3 linked regions of the Saccharolobus solfataricus genome follow. The protein of the gene in region 3 binds, or shares a complex with, the protein of the main gene of each other region. Links are inferred from orthologs where the notes say so. Each region holds a gene or a part of one and is shown on either strand. Other genes may lie near its edges.

Region 1 (3,265 bases), 340 kb from region 3 along the record:
TTAAGTAGTAGCCTTTCGGCTAGGATAGAACCAACATTAGGAAAAGACTCTACAATGTAAAGTTGTATATCAGAAACACTTTCCAATTTAGCCTTATTATGTAAACTAATTCGATTACTCTTGTTTTCACCAAATTGGAATTTTTCAGCTATTTTTTTCAAAACTTCTGCCGTATCTTTTTTGTCCCTAGAATAAAACACTTTAACATCATAATCAATTGTAGCAGAAATTAACGCATTGTTAATTGCTCTCCACTTTTCAGTTATCTTCCTAATATCATTAATATCGCCCTCTACGAGTAATATTGGAAAACGATAAACCTCTGAAAGCCTGCTAATTTGGTCAAAAAACCTTTTGTCAAAAACTGAATTTACTAGATCATTTACTGATTTCCTCTCTACTGCAACATCATCAGTTATTACATAATCAGCTACAGTAAGTTGAGAAAATATTACTGTAATTCCTAACTCCTTTAATAATTCTGGTATGCCACTAGCCTTTTCCCTATCATCAGCATAAATTCTAATTACCATAACACTAATAAGTTACTTTGCTTAAGCTTTTATACCTGTTTGGCCACCTTGCGGATAATACTTCGATAGCATGTCATTTATTTTAGCCTGCAAGTCTTCTAGTTGCTTTCTTAAAATACTTTCTTGCTTCTGATAAGTCCTCGATCTGAGTTCTAACAATTCCTTCCTATCATTAAGCTCCTTTTCTACTGATGTCTTATCTGACTTAACTAATAGATTCCCAACAATCTTATAAATGGTTGCATCTGCATTGAGAACGGATAACTCTTCCAATACCTTATTTATCTCCCTTAACTCATTCTCTATGGTAGACTTTTCTAACAATAATCTATCAAGCTGATCTTTTAACTGTTGAAACTTAGCTAGTTGAGCTTGAACTTCTGGAGGTAATTTCTCGGCCACTTTTTTCCACCTCTTCCAGTGACTTTAGAATTGTATAGATCCAAAGTATATAAGAGTTCATTATAGCCCTAGCTCTTGTAATTGATGGTGCATCTATCTCAATCTGCAAAGGAGATTTCCTAATTTTTACATATTTAGTATCTATCTTTTCAATTATTATTGAATTATATATAATTTCTTGTAGTTCGATCTTATTGGAATTATCTACATAGAGCGAAATCTGTATTTTCACGCTTCTAATATCATCTTCAAAAACTTAATATTTTTCGTAGTTAACATAAACAGAAGTTCACAAATATTGGTATGGATAAGCCTTGAGTTCACAACAACGTCACAATTATTTGTTAAGTTGTACATATTCATATCAACTAGAAAATCCCTTAGAAAATCACATTCGTTTAGTTTTATGCACACATTACTATGCCCTTTTATCTGGTTTAATGATACGTTGTAGTCAGAAGGTAACGACAAACCACTTAATTTAAAAAAGTATTTTATAGAGAGGCTCTCTAAATCATAAACAATTATCCTTAGTGGATTCCCATTCTTGGCTAATACGAACAATAAATATAATGCCCCTAAATTAATAGCCCTTTCAAATATTTCTATCTTACTTTTTTTACCACGCGTAATTTTAACTGAATCTGGCAATACAAAAGTTAAAACATTTAAAAAATTTCTTGTCCTAATACTAGGGTCTCTAGACGAAGTTATAACTATTCTAGTACGGTGTATATGCAAGACCTGCCCACTTAGAATTACATTTCTTGCAATACCATATCCCGGAAGCTAACCTGATAACCTTACCGGTAGTCTTACAATAGGGACATTGATGTTCATCGTACCTCTTCTCCATTATTTCTTTCCACTTTTTCCTTAGAGTAGATCCATATCTAGCTCCGAACCTTCCCGAAATTCCCGTGACTTTACCCATAATTGTCACCTAATAATTAGATTCCTAGATGCTTTTTAAGTTCTTCTAAAAGCTTAACTGCTGTTGATCTTGCTGTATTCTCAGCTTGATCAATGTCTTGTAAAGACATACTGCCCTTTCCACTCTTTTGAATCCCTACTATTTTTAGATCAGGAGTATAGGAAAAGGAAATTTTAGCATCCATTATTGATTCTTCATCCAAATCTGGATCTACTACCAAATATTTATCAACTTTTGCTACAGAAATTGTAACTACTGGATAGTTCAATGGTAATTTTCCCACAACCTCATTTTTATTAACGCTAATCCCGTTAGAATGTTGTTCTACCTTGTACACTTTAGTATTATACAATGCTGCAACTGAAGCTAACGTGCATGCGTCTAGTACATTTCCACCATAATCCAATACATAAACATCTAGCCACACTGTCCATACGCTTTTACCTGGTTCTATCACAAGTTTAGTTAGATCTAAAGCTTTGGAATCTCTTAAACTTCTATCTACTACTCTAGCTAATTCAATTGCATTCTCATCTGGAGGTCCAGGCTCGAAGGTCTCATAAGCTAACGGTAAAAGTTCAACGTTCACGATAAGGTTGCCTTGGTTAGGAGTATCTTCGTAAGGTTTGTCTATTTCGAGTTTGGTCCCAGCTAATACCATTGTTGTGCCTAACTTAACTAAAGCAGAACCATCAGCTTTTTTTGCGTAATCTAGTGTTATCGAAAGAGGCCTATAATCCGTTAATTTTCTTCCATCTTGCCTAATGCCTTTCTCAAAAAGACTTACTATACTTTCCTTTTTAATTATAGGTATAATATTCTGGTTTGATGGAGTAGAAGACAACGCTATACACCCTCTTCTTTAAACTCTACATACTTACTTTTTAGAGCCTCTCTCTCTAAATTATATATTATATTTATACCCTTAACTGCTAGATCAAAAGCTTGCCTAAACTCATCTGGTGTCATACTACCATTTAGTTGAAATAACGTTACTTGGTTTAAAGATGGCATCATTGCAATAGGCATGTCAGCCTCTCCCCACATATCCTCGGTTTCATTTAAATCTAGAATTATTACACCATCAGCCTTCCCTACAGCCACTCCAGCTATTAAATCCCTCATAGGAATTCCAGCATCTGCTAGTGCTAAGGAGGCGGCCATTAATGAAACTAATCTGGATCCAGCATCTGCTTGTAATATTTCAGTAAATACATCTATAGCAGTTCTAGGAAACAGCTCTACTAAAACTGCTGATTCTAAAGCCTCTCTTATAACCTTAGAAAGCTCAATCTCTCTTCTGCTAGGTGCTGGATTCTTTCTCTCATCCGTAGAGAATGGTGTCATGTGATATCTCACTCTAAGTACTGCCCTATCTGGAAGAGATAGGTGCCTT
Region 2 (3,312 bases), 330 kb from region 3 along the record:
AAAGCAACGGGTGCATTCATACCTGGATTATGCACTATGTCTATTACCTTGCCTATAAAATGCCCAAAAATGTTAGGATATCTTACCTTACCTATTCTTAACCAGCCTGGATTTCTAAAAGTTGGAGAACCCTTGCCTGCCCTTTGCTGTAACAAATTCTTACCCATTTTATATCACCTCAAAATATGCCCAATTTATGGGCTATATCACTTGCCTTATATTCTGGTGCTAATTTTACATATGCCTTCTTGTAACCTTGAGGTGTTATAACTACGTTGACTTTTACCACCTTAACGTTAAATAATCTCTCTACAGATTTCTTAATGTCGTCTTTAGTATCACTCTTATCTACTATTAATGTAAGCGTATTATAGGACTCAATAAGTTTTAATGCCTTCTCTGTAGCTAAAGCCATTTGAATCATTCTAACTCACCACTCTCTTACTTAATCGTTCGTCTAAAATCTTTATACTACTTTCGGTATAAATAGTAAGTCTACCCGGATGAGCTCCGGGAGCCAAATGAATAACGCTTACGTCTTTAGCATTAACTACATCAACTCCAGCTAAGTTTCTTGCAGCCTTAATTATTGGGGAATTGCTGTCATGTACAATTATTAACGGACCTATTGGTTCCTTATACTTTCTTCCCCTCATTTTGCCCTTTCCAGCCCTTATCCTAATCCTTTCTTTCACTCTCTCTACATCATCGTAAACACCTATTTTCTTTAAAAACTCTTCCACCTCACTTGTGGTTTTTAGATTAACAATATCGTCAGTTACTACTATAGGGAAACGTACTGAATCTTTAAATACATGTCCCCTAGCTCTGACGAAAGCTATGTCCGCTGTAGCGCTTAGTGCACTAATTACAGCTAATCGTTTCTCCTTAACGTTTGCCTCTTCTGCAAGTTTTTTGTTTACTGAGGGGGGAAATGCTAATCTTCCGCCTACGGTATTAGGTGCTAAGGCAGCTTCACCAGAATTTTTAACTCTAGGAACTCTGGCCATACCAAGATTTATTCCAAAACTCTCAGCTGATGTCCTTTTGCCTGCATTAGGATCTCTACCTTTTGGTTGTAGCGAATGTGTAAACTCAGCTATAAATACTCTTCTTATTAGGTCTTTTCTTACTGGAAACGAAAAAATAATGGGTAATTCAACCTCTTTTATTCTATTTCCATCTTTATCCAAAATATCAGACTTCTTCTTAACTAGCTCTAAATACATTCACTTTCACCCTTGTTGACTTAAAAGGTTAACATAAGTTATCTTAGGAGGATTTTCAAAAACATAAGAAGGCCTAACGGGTTCTCTTAAGAATATTGGCCTCTTCTTTGAACCTAATATTGAGCCTTCTAACAAAACATATGTGTTCCTTACTATTCCATATCTTACAAAACCACCTGCAGGATTTATCTCTTTAGGCTCATCACCAATTTTTATAATCCTCTTATTATATTCAGTTCTCCTATGAAAACCTAACTGTCCAGGCTGAGGCGTATAACTAGGTGTTCCTAAAGATGGACCTCTAGTACCTATTTTCCTACTTCCTTTTCTATGCTTATGCCACCTAGGTAATTCTACCACACTATATCTTTTTATCACACCAGCAAAACCCTTACCCTTAGTAACTCCTACCACATCTATTAGTTGACCCTCTTTGAAAACGTCTCTAATTGTGATTTCTTTTCCTAGAATGTTTAATGCATAGTCCAATTGTGATTTCTTTTCTCCTCCACCTATCTGAATCTCTACTAAATCTGGCGCTTTTTTACCTAATGATGGTATCTTCCTAGGTTGAGTGGAGACCAAAAGCCTAAAGTAGACTATTCTATCTAGGTTAGATTTGATAAGATCCAACTTAGTATTAAATCTTTCATCGAACTTCTTTTTACTTTCATCATCTTTCAAAAAAGATGAAATTGAATGAATTCTTCTCGTAATATCCAAGAACTGTAAAGAGGAGGAAGACCAATACTCTGTTATTACGTTTGGTTCGCCTTTACCGTCAATTGCATAAGCTCTTAACGCCAACGGTATAATTGGAGGTACTTCTAAGACTGTAACCGGCATATATATCTCTTTACCATTAGTAGGAGAGTTAGGCCAATCGTCAATCATAAAAACGTGTGTCATGCCAACCTTATATCCTACAAAGCCTAACAATTTTGGATTCTGTGAATTTATTTGAGGCCATGTTCTAGGTGTTGGTAATAACTCGGATGATCTTTTTCTAGGTCTAAGACCAGCTGACCCACGTCTAGGTGAGGCTAACTTTCGATGACCCATTCTTAATCCCCACTAATTGCTATTTCACCTATCACTCAAGCATTATAAATCTAACTTAACAGAAGGTTTAGAATAGACAGAGAATAAGCTAATGCCTCTTCCGCCCTAATATCTGAAACTCCTTGTTTAATAACAAAGTTATACGACTTATCTAAGTATTGCTTACCTAATCTTTGTAATAGATTTCCAGTTGGTGGTCCAATCATCAAGGTAAGGCCATATTTATTGTACAAATTGGTTAGCTGTTCCTTAGCTTGTAAGGGATTTTTCCCACTCCTACTAGCAATTATAAGATTATCAAAATTAAATACCTTTTTAAAGTCTATAAACTCATTTTTTACTCCAGTATAATAGAAACCACGATAGTCGATATAACCAGCTTTTAGTGAGTCAGTAATTAAAATAGTCTTCGATGATGAATTTAATTTCTTGTTCAGACCAAAATCACCCTTATATCCTAATCTTATCTCACCTTCAACAGCTTGTTTAAAAATAAAGTGATACGGTATCCCTAGTGGACTCATTAAACCAACTTTCTTCAAATTACGACTAATAGGAACGTATTTTTTAAGATACGGTGGTAAAAGAGCATATTTAGTAATATCTGTAATTATTTTTTCTAGTTTTCTAGAATTTAGGGAATCTGTTATCCAGTAAATTTTATTCACTCTAAATGTAGTTGTGACTCTAAGTATAAATGAAAGTTTTAACGTAACTTCAAGAAGAGAATTTTCAACATCAAATATAGATAAAAAAAGGACAACATTTAAAGGTTTGTAACGTGGAAAAGGAAACATCATGTAGACTTCTTTATCCCTATTATATAAGATTCCCCTTCTATATCCCAATCCATTGTAATATCTCCCTTAGCTTCACCTAGAATTATGTTACTAGCCCTTGTCTCACTCTTAATAAATTCCTCCCATTTCTGAATAGTTTTTACTCTTTCTTCTGGTACCTTCATGCTAATCTCAATATAATCTAAAACATTTAGTTTTAGTTGTTTCCTCATGAATTGTAT
Region 3 (4,864 bases):
CCCTAACTGCGAAAGTGTTGGCGCTAATGGTGGTCCTGGCTTAACATTACCTCCTTCTACCATTATTTTTATTGTTTTTATGGGCACCTTATTCACCTCTTTGAGACCTTAATTTGATCTAGAGGAACTGTGACTTGTAATGGAAATGCTGATTCTAAAATATTTAACACTACCTCTCCTTTAGCTTCCTCAACCCTTATCACTTGAGCTTGAGTACCCCTAAAGGGACCAGAAATTACTTCTACTACATCACCAGGTTTTACAGTAGGACCTACAGTTTTTCTAGATACAATCTTTAATATTTCATCTCTAGGTAGTAAACCTTGTGCAAGACCTCTTGCATTCCTTATCCCAGCAATTAATGGTTTAACTATATGTAAACCCTCTGCCTCTAGAACTACATATCCTTTTAAATTGGGTGGAACAATTATTGCGTATATTCCTTTAATATTATTAGTTTTTATTCTTTCTTCCAGCATTAAAGCTACATTTATTTCTTGCCCTCCAACCACCTTTATAGCATAATAGTTTCTCATATTCGGTTTTTCCACAAAATTACACCCCAATTAATGTCAACGCAAGTTGAATTATGTAAGCTAATACACCTACTACGGCTAATACTAGTAAAGTAACTTTAAGGTTAAGTGAGAAAAAGTTTCTATCCGGTTTCCTCGCTACTGTAATTATTCTATTCCAATCCTCTCTAAGCCTTCTGAACCAGTTAATTATCTTATTTGAACTCACAGTAATTTATAATTGGTTTAAGGTATTTAAGTTAACTGAATAATCTCTGAATGAACCATTCGGCATTAAATGGAATTAGATCATCATAAGCCTGACCTATTCCTAAATATCCAACAGGCTTATTTAATTCATAAGCTAACGATAATATTACACCGCCTTTTACATCTGCATCGACTTTAGTTAATATTACTAGATCGAATCCAACATTATTTTCGAAGTATTTAGCTTGCTCTAATGCATCGTTTCCACCTAGGGAGTCTAAAACTAATATTTTTAGATTTGGCTTTGCAATATTAACAACTCTCTTTAGCTCATTCACTAAATCAGTGTCAGTATGCATTCTTCCAGCAGTATCTATTAAGACTACATCTATACCCCTACTTTTAGCTGCACGTATTGCATCAAAAGCAACTGAGGCAGGGTCACCTCCATATCTACCTTTAATTAAAGGTATCTCTAAGTTTCTTGAATGAACTTCCAACTGTTCTTGCGCTGCTGCTCTAAACGTATCTGAAGCTGAAATAATACACGATAAGCCATTTTTTTTAAGCATATATGCAAATTTCGCAATAGTTGTAGTTTTACCTACTCCGTTTATTCCGAAAAATATTATTATATAAGGTTTTGGTGATTTTTTTATTTCTTCTAATACATTTATGGCATTATTCTTTGTTATTATCTCAGTGATAGATTTTTTCAGAGAATCCTTTACTATTCTTTCAAGATCATCGCTTCGTTTTACCTTTTTGCCGATTATGTTTTCTTTCAGATCTTCAAGAATTTTCTCAGTAACTTCAAAAGAAACGTCACTTTCCAGTAGCTGATATCTCAATTCCTCTATGAAGTCTTCTATATCTTTCTCCTTAATTTCTCTATATCTAAAAACATCAAAAATACTTCCACCACTCTTCCTCTCTTCTTTAGTTTCTTCCTTTACTTCACTAGTTACTGATTGATCCGTTATGTTATTACTAGTCTGCTGTTGATTACTAATAGTTGTCTCTGTAGAAGGGATATTTTGTTCGATCTTTTGTGTCTCTTCTTGCTCTCCCTTTAATTTATCTACAAAATTAGAAAAAGCTTTCCTTATTTTATCAAAACAATTTATTCACCTTGTTGTCTCCTGGCAGCTGCTTGCTGTATTTGATTTAGTATGTCAACTATCTGATTATATGTACTAGCAGCTTTTTGAAGTTCATTATTTAGATCTTGGGCTGCCTTACTTATCTCATCCTTTCTCTTATCAAGAATCTTTATAGCTGAGTCTAGGTCCACTTCTGCATAATAAGATAAACCTAAATGAACAGTTACCTTATCTCCTATTATACCCCCTACTTTTGCTAAAAGATATCCTTTTCTATCAATGAAGACTAACATTTCTTTATTTCCACTCTTCATCGTCTCTATCGCTTGTTTTGCAGAGTCTATTGAGTTTATCGACTCTAGCAATTCTAGTTGAGTTCTCTGCAATGAATCTATGTACCTTTTTAGGTAATCTGCTTGTGCTATTAATTCGTCTAATGTTATACCTCCTTGTCCTTGACTCATCTTTCATCACATTATAATTTTATCAACTTTAGCTAATTCTCTTATTCTTCTATCTGGAATTTCTTCTTCCTTTATTTCACTTATTTGCTCTATTTTTATGTTATATCGCTTTATCTTATTCTTGCTGCCAAAATGTGAATAAACGTACTCAATAGCTTGTTTTTCATTCAATGCTCTAACTATCTTTACAAATTTTCTCTTTTCTGGATAGTGGGATTCGCCAAATAGTGCAGTTCCTTTGACAAGGTAAAATTTTATTCCACTCATCTCATTCACCTAATGCTTTTTGAATTCTTAAAATCTCTGGACCCGTAGTTGACGCGCCTACTAACGTTCCTTTATCGTTTGCGACTAGCCCACTTTTGATAAATACACTTCCAAAATTTACCGTGCCAATATCTATCTTAACTCCGAACAATTTTTCCAATTCTTTTAATTCTTTCTCACTTGTATCAACATGTACTAGTCCACCCTTATTTGTTATAACTCCTACAGAACCTACGGTTATCATTTGAGCTATTTTCCCTCTTTTTATATCTTCAACACCTAAGGTCTCCTTTATTATCTTCTCTTCAATATCATTAAATTCAGGGTAGATTAACGCGGCCTTATTATTTGCCAGTATTGTATTTCCTAGTGCAGTAACTTTTGAATTAAGAATCTCAACTCTGCAATCCCTTAGATTCTCCTTCAGAAATCTGAATTCATCATCAATTGTAGACTTAGGTAAAAGAATTCCGTTATCGTTACCGCTTATGAAAATACCTAAAAGAAAACTTCTGGATATTTCTGCTTCTAATAACTCCGTTCCTAATACTTGGGCAATATTTTCTTTTGTTTCGCTATCTAATCCTCTAGGTATGATTGTATATTTATTATTAGTATAAATATAGACTCCTATATTATCTGTTCCAAAAACTGATAACCTTTGCAGATTCATCTACTTTTAATAGCTAGTCTCACAAGATATATTTTTTCTTCTATCTTACTAACTACTACTCTAATTTTACTTACTATTTTATCATTTCCGTTCTTTGATATTGATTTAGCTAATAGTGGATCTATTATTACCTTCTCCGCGTTAAAATGTCTTGCTACAACCTTTTTTATGAATTTTACTGCCCTTTTACTTCTACCAGTTCTCTTTCCAGTTTTTATTTTTCTTAAATTAATTATCATTTCAAAATTATCTTTCTCTTTCATTTTTTACACCTTTAGATCATTTCTCCTCCAATTTCTCCTTAAGGGATTGTATCTAACTCTTCCACGAGTCTTTAGAACTATCCATATTGGTATTGGAGAGTTCGCTTTTAAGGCTTTGGCTAATCTAAATTTCTTAGCTACTGGTTTATTTCTACTCATTTCCATCCTCTCTCTCTTATTTGTATTTTGAAATCACGTCTGTTCTGTTGTGAAATCTGTTCCAATATTTGCTTTAATTCCTCATCTGTTATTGGTATCTTTATTCTTCCAGATTGTGCTAGTGCAATTAATTGATTTTCCAGCGATTCGGCAAATTCAGGCTTAACTAATTTTATATTTGTTAGCCTCTGTCGTGCCTCAGGTGTTAATATTACTCTTAAGATTGACTCTTTTTGGGATTCTAATTCTGCTTTTCTCTTTCTCTCTTCTTCTATTCTTTTTTGCTCTTGTGCAGCTTTTCTTCTTAATAATTCTTCTAATTCTTCATCATCATATGAGTTTGGAGTTGACATCTTTTCACCCCTTATTCCAAGTATACCTTCAAAGAAGTATTATTCTCAGCCAGCTCTTTAAAGATTTCCAACGCTAATTTATCTAATAATGACCTTCCTTTAGGACTTAAAGATCTTCCCTTATTCTTAATTTTTTGGACTAGCCCAGCTTTTTCTAATTGTTGAAATATTAATCTATTTACATGACCAGGAGCTTTTACAAATTTTTCTGGTCTAGTCCCCCTTCTTTTTCTTCCACCGTAAATTGTTCTTGTTTTTTCTATTCCAATAATTGAGTTAACGTAAAGTTTTCTTAGTAATGATGCGGCTCTTATATACCACCAATCCTCTGCGTTATCTGGTACTCTTTCCTTAAAGCTAGCTGTTTTAGCTAATAGTGCCCACTCTGGTGGATCTACAGTTTTCACATTCTCCTTTAGATATATTGCTAACCGTTTTATCAAAAGATCTGGAGGTACCATTTCAGCTGTTATCATTATAAGACTCAATTACATTCGTAGTATATAAGGTTTAAAATTTATCCTTTTTAATAACATATGATCTCGAATGGAGTTTTATATAGCCGATTTTAAGCAGATTAAGGAGGGTAAAGTCACAGATATTTATTTTGAAAGAACATTAAAGACACTAGAATATCTTGGGATTAAAGACGCTAAAGTAAGGATGGAAGTACATTCTTACGGTTTACCTAAAGGTTATGAATGGGCTCTTTTTACTGGTTTAGAAGAAGTTCTTCATTTGTTGGAAGGAGTGCCAGTGAACGTTTATGCGATGCCAGAAGGTACCTTATTTAAAGAAATAGAACCGGTAATGATAATAGAAGGCAACTATTTAGATTTTGGTATTTACGAGACTGC

What was found. The genes of interacting proteins can lie anywhere in the genome.
Region 1: rpl18a (region 3) and SSOP1_RS03790 share a complex: the UniProt entries of both Methanocaldococcus jannaschii proteins name them as parts of the 50S ribosomal subunit. The link is inferred for Saccharolobus solfataricus from one-to-one orthologs.
Region 2: rpl18a (region 3) and SSOP1_RS03730 share a complex: the UniProt entries of both Methanocaldococcus jannaschii proteins name them as parts of the 50S ribosomal subunit. The link is inferred for Saccharolobus solfataricus from one-to-one orthologs.

What each region holds. Positions count from the first base shown.
Region 1 is NZ_LT549890.1:642,489-645,753, forward strand. Bases 264-3,057 are described here. They hold SSOP1_RS03790 (50S ribosomal protein L37ae), read right to left. Parts: upstream 1,870-3,057; coding sequence 1,657-1,869; downstream 264-1,656. Other genes in these bases: xpf (3'-flap repair endonuclease Xpf), read right to left, coding at 264-533; SSOP1_RS03775 (prefoldin subunit beta), read right to left, coding at 555-935; SSOP1_RS03780 (KEOPS complex subunit Pcc1), read right to left, coding at 892-1,167; SSOP1_RS03785 (Brix domain-containing protein), read right to left, coding at 1,164-1,676; rrp42 (exosome complex protein Rrp42), read right to left, coding at 1,886-2,713. In the rest of the region: more of xpf, read right to left, coding at 1-263; more of rrp41, read right to left, coding at 3,058-3,265. UniProt on the Methanocaldococcus jannaschii protein: Binds to the 23S rRNA.
Region 2 is NZ_LT549890.1:629,891-633,202, forward strand. The notes cover bases 264-3,104. They hold SSOP1_RS03730 (50S ribosomal protein L3), read right to left. Parts: upstream 2,292-3,104; coding sequence 1,236-2,291; downstream 264-1,235. Other genes in these bases: SSOP1_RS03720 (50S ribosomal protein L23), read right to left, coding at 264-424; rpl4p (50S ribosomal protein L4), read right to left, coding at 426-1,229; SSOP1_RS03735 (RNA methyltransferase), read right to left, coding at 2,342-3,091; ileS (isoleucine--tRNA ligase), read right to left, coding at 3,088-3,104. Outside these bases: SSOP1_RS03715 (50S ribosomal protein L2), read right to left, coding at 1-167; more of SSOP1_RS03720, read right to left, coding at 179-263; more of ileS, read right to left, coding at 3,105-3,312. UniProt on the Methanocaldococcus jannaschii protein: One of the primary rRNA binding proteins, it binds directly near the 3'-end of the 23S rRNA, where it nucleates assembly of the 50S subunit.
Region 3 is NZ_LT549890.1:297,991-302,854, forward strand. Bases 930-3,686 are described here. They hold rpl18a (50S ribosomal protein L18Ae), read right to left. Parts: upstream 2,560-3,686; coding sequence 2,299-2,559; downstream 930-2,298. Other genes in these bases: ftsY (signal recognition particle-docking protein FtsY), read right to left, coding at 930-1,708; pfdA (prefoldin subunit alpha), read right to left, coding at 1,849-2,292; SSOP1_RS01745 (translation initiation factor IF-6), read right to left, coding at 2,561-3,232; SSOP1_RS01750 (50S ribosomal protein L31e), read right to left, coding at 3,229-3,495; SSOP1_RS01755 (50S ribosomal protein L39e), read right to left, coding at 3,499-3,654. In the rest of the region: SSOP1_RS01715 (50S ribosomal protein L11), read right to left, coding at 1-87; SSOP1_RS01720 (transcription elongation factor Spt5), read right to left, coding at 93-551; SSOP1_RS01725 (protein translocase SEC61 complex subunit gamma), read right to left, coding at 556-744; more of ftsY, read right to left, coding at 776-929; more of SSOP1_RS01760, read right to left, coding at 3,687-4,007; SSOP1_RS01765 (30S ribosomal protein S19e), read right to left, coding at 4,019-4,483; SSOP1_RS01770 (nicotinate phosphoribosyltransferase), read left to right, coding at 4,554-4,864.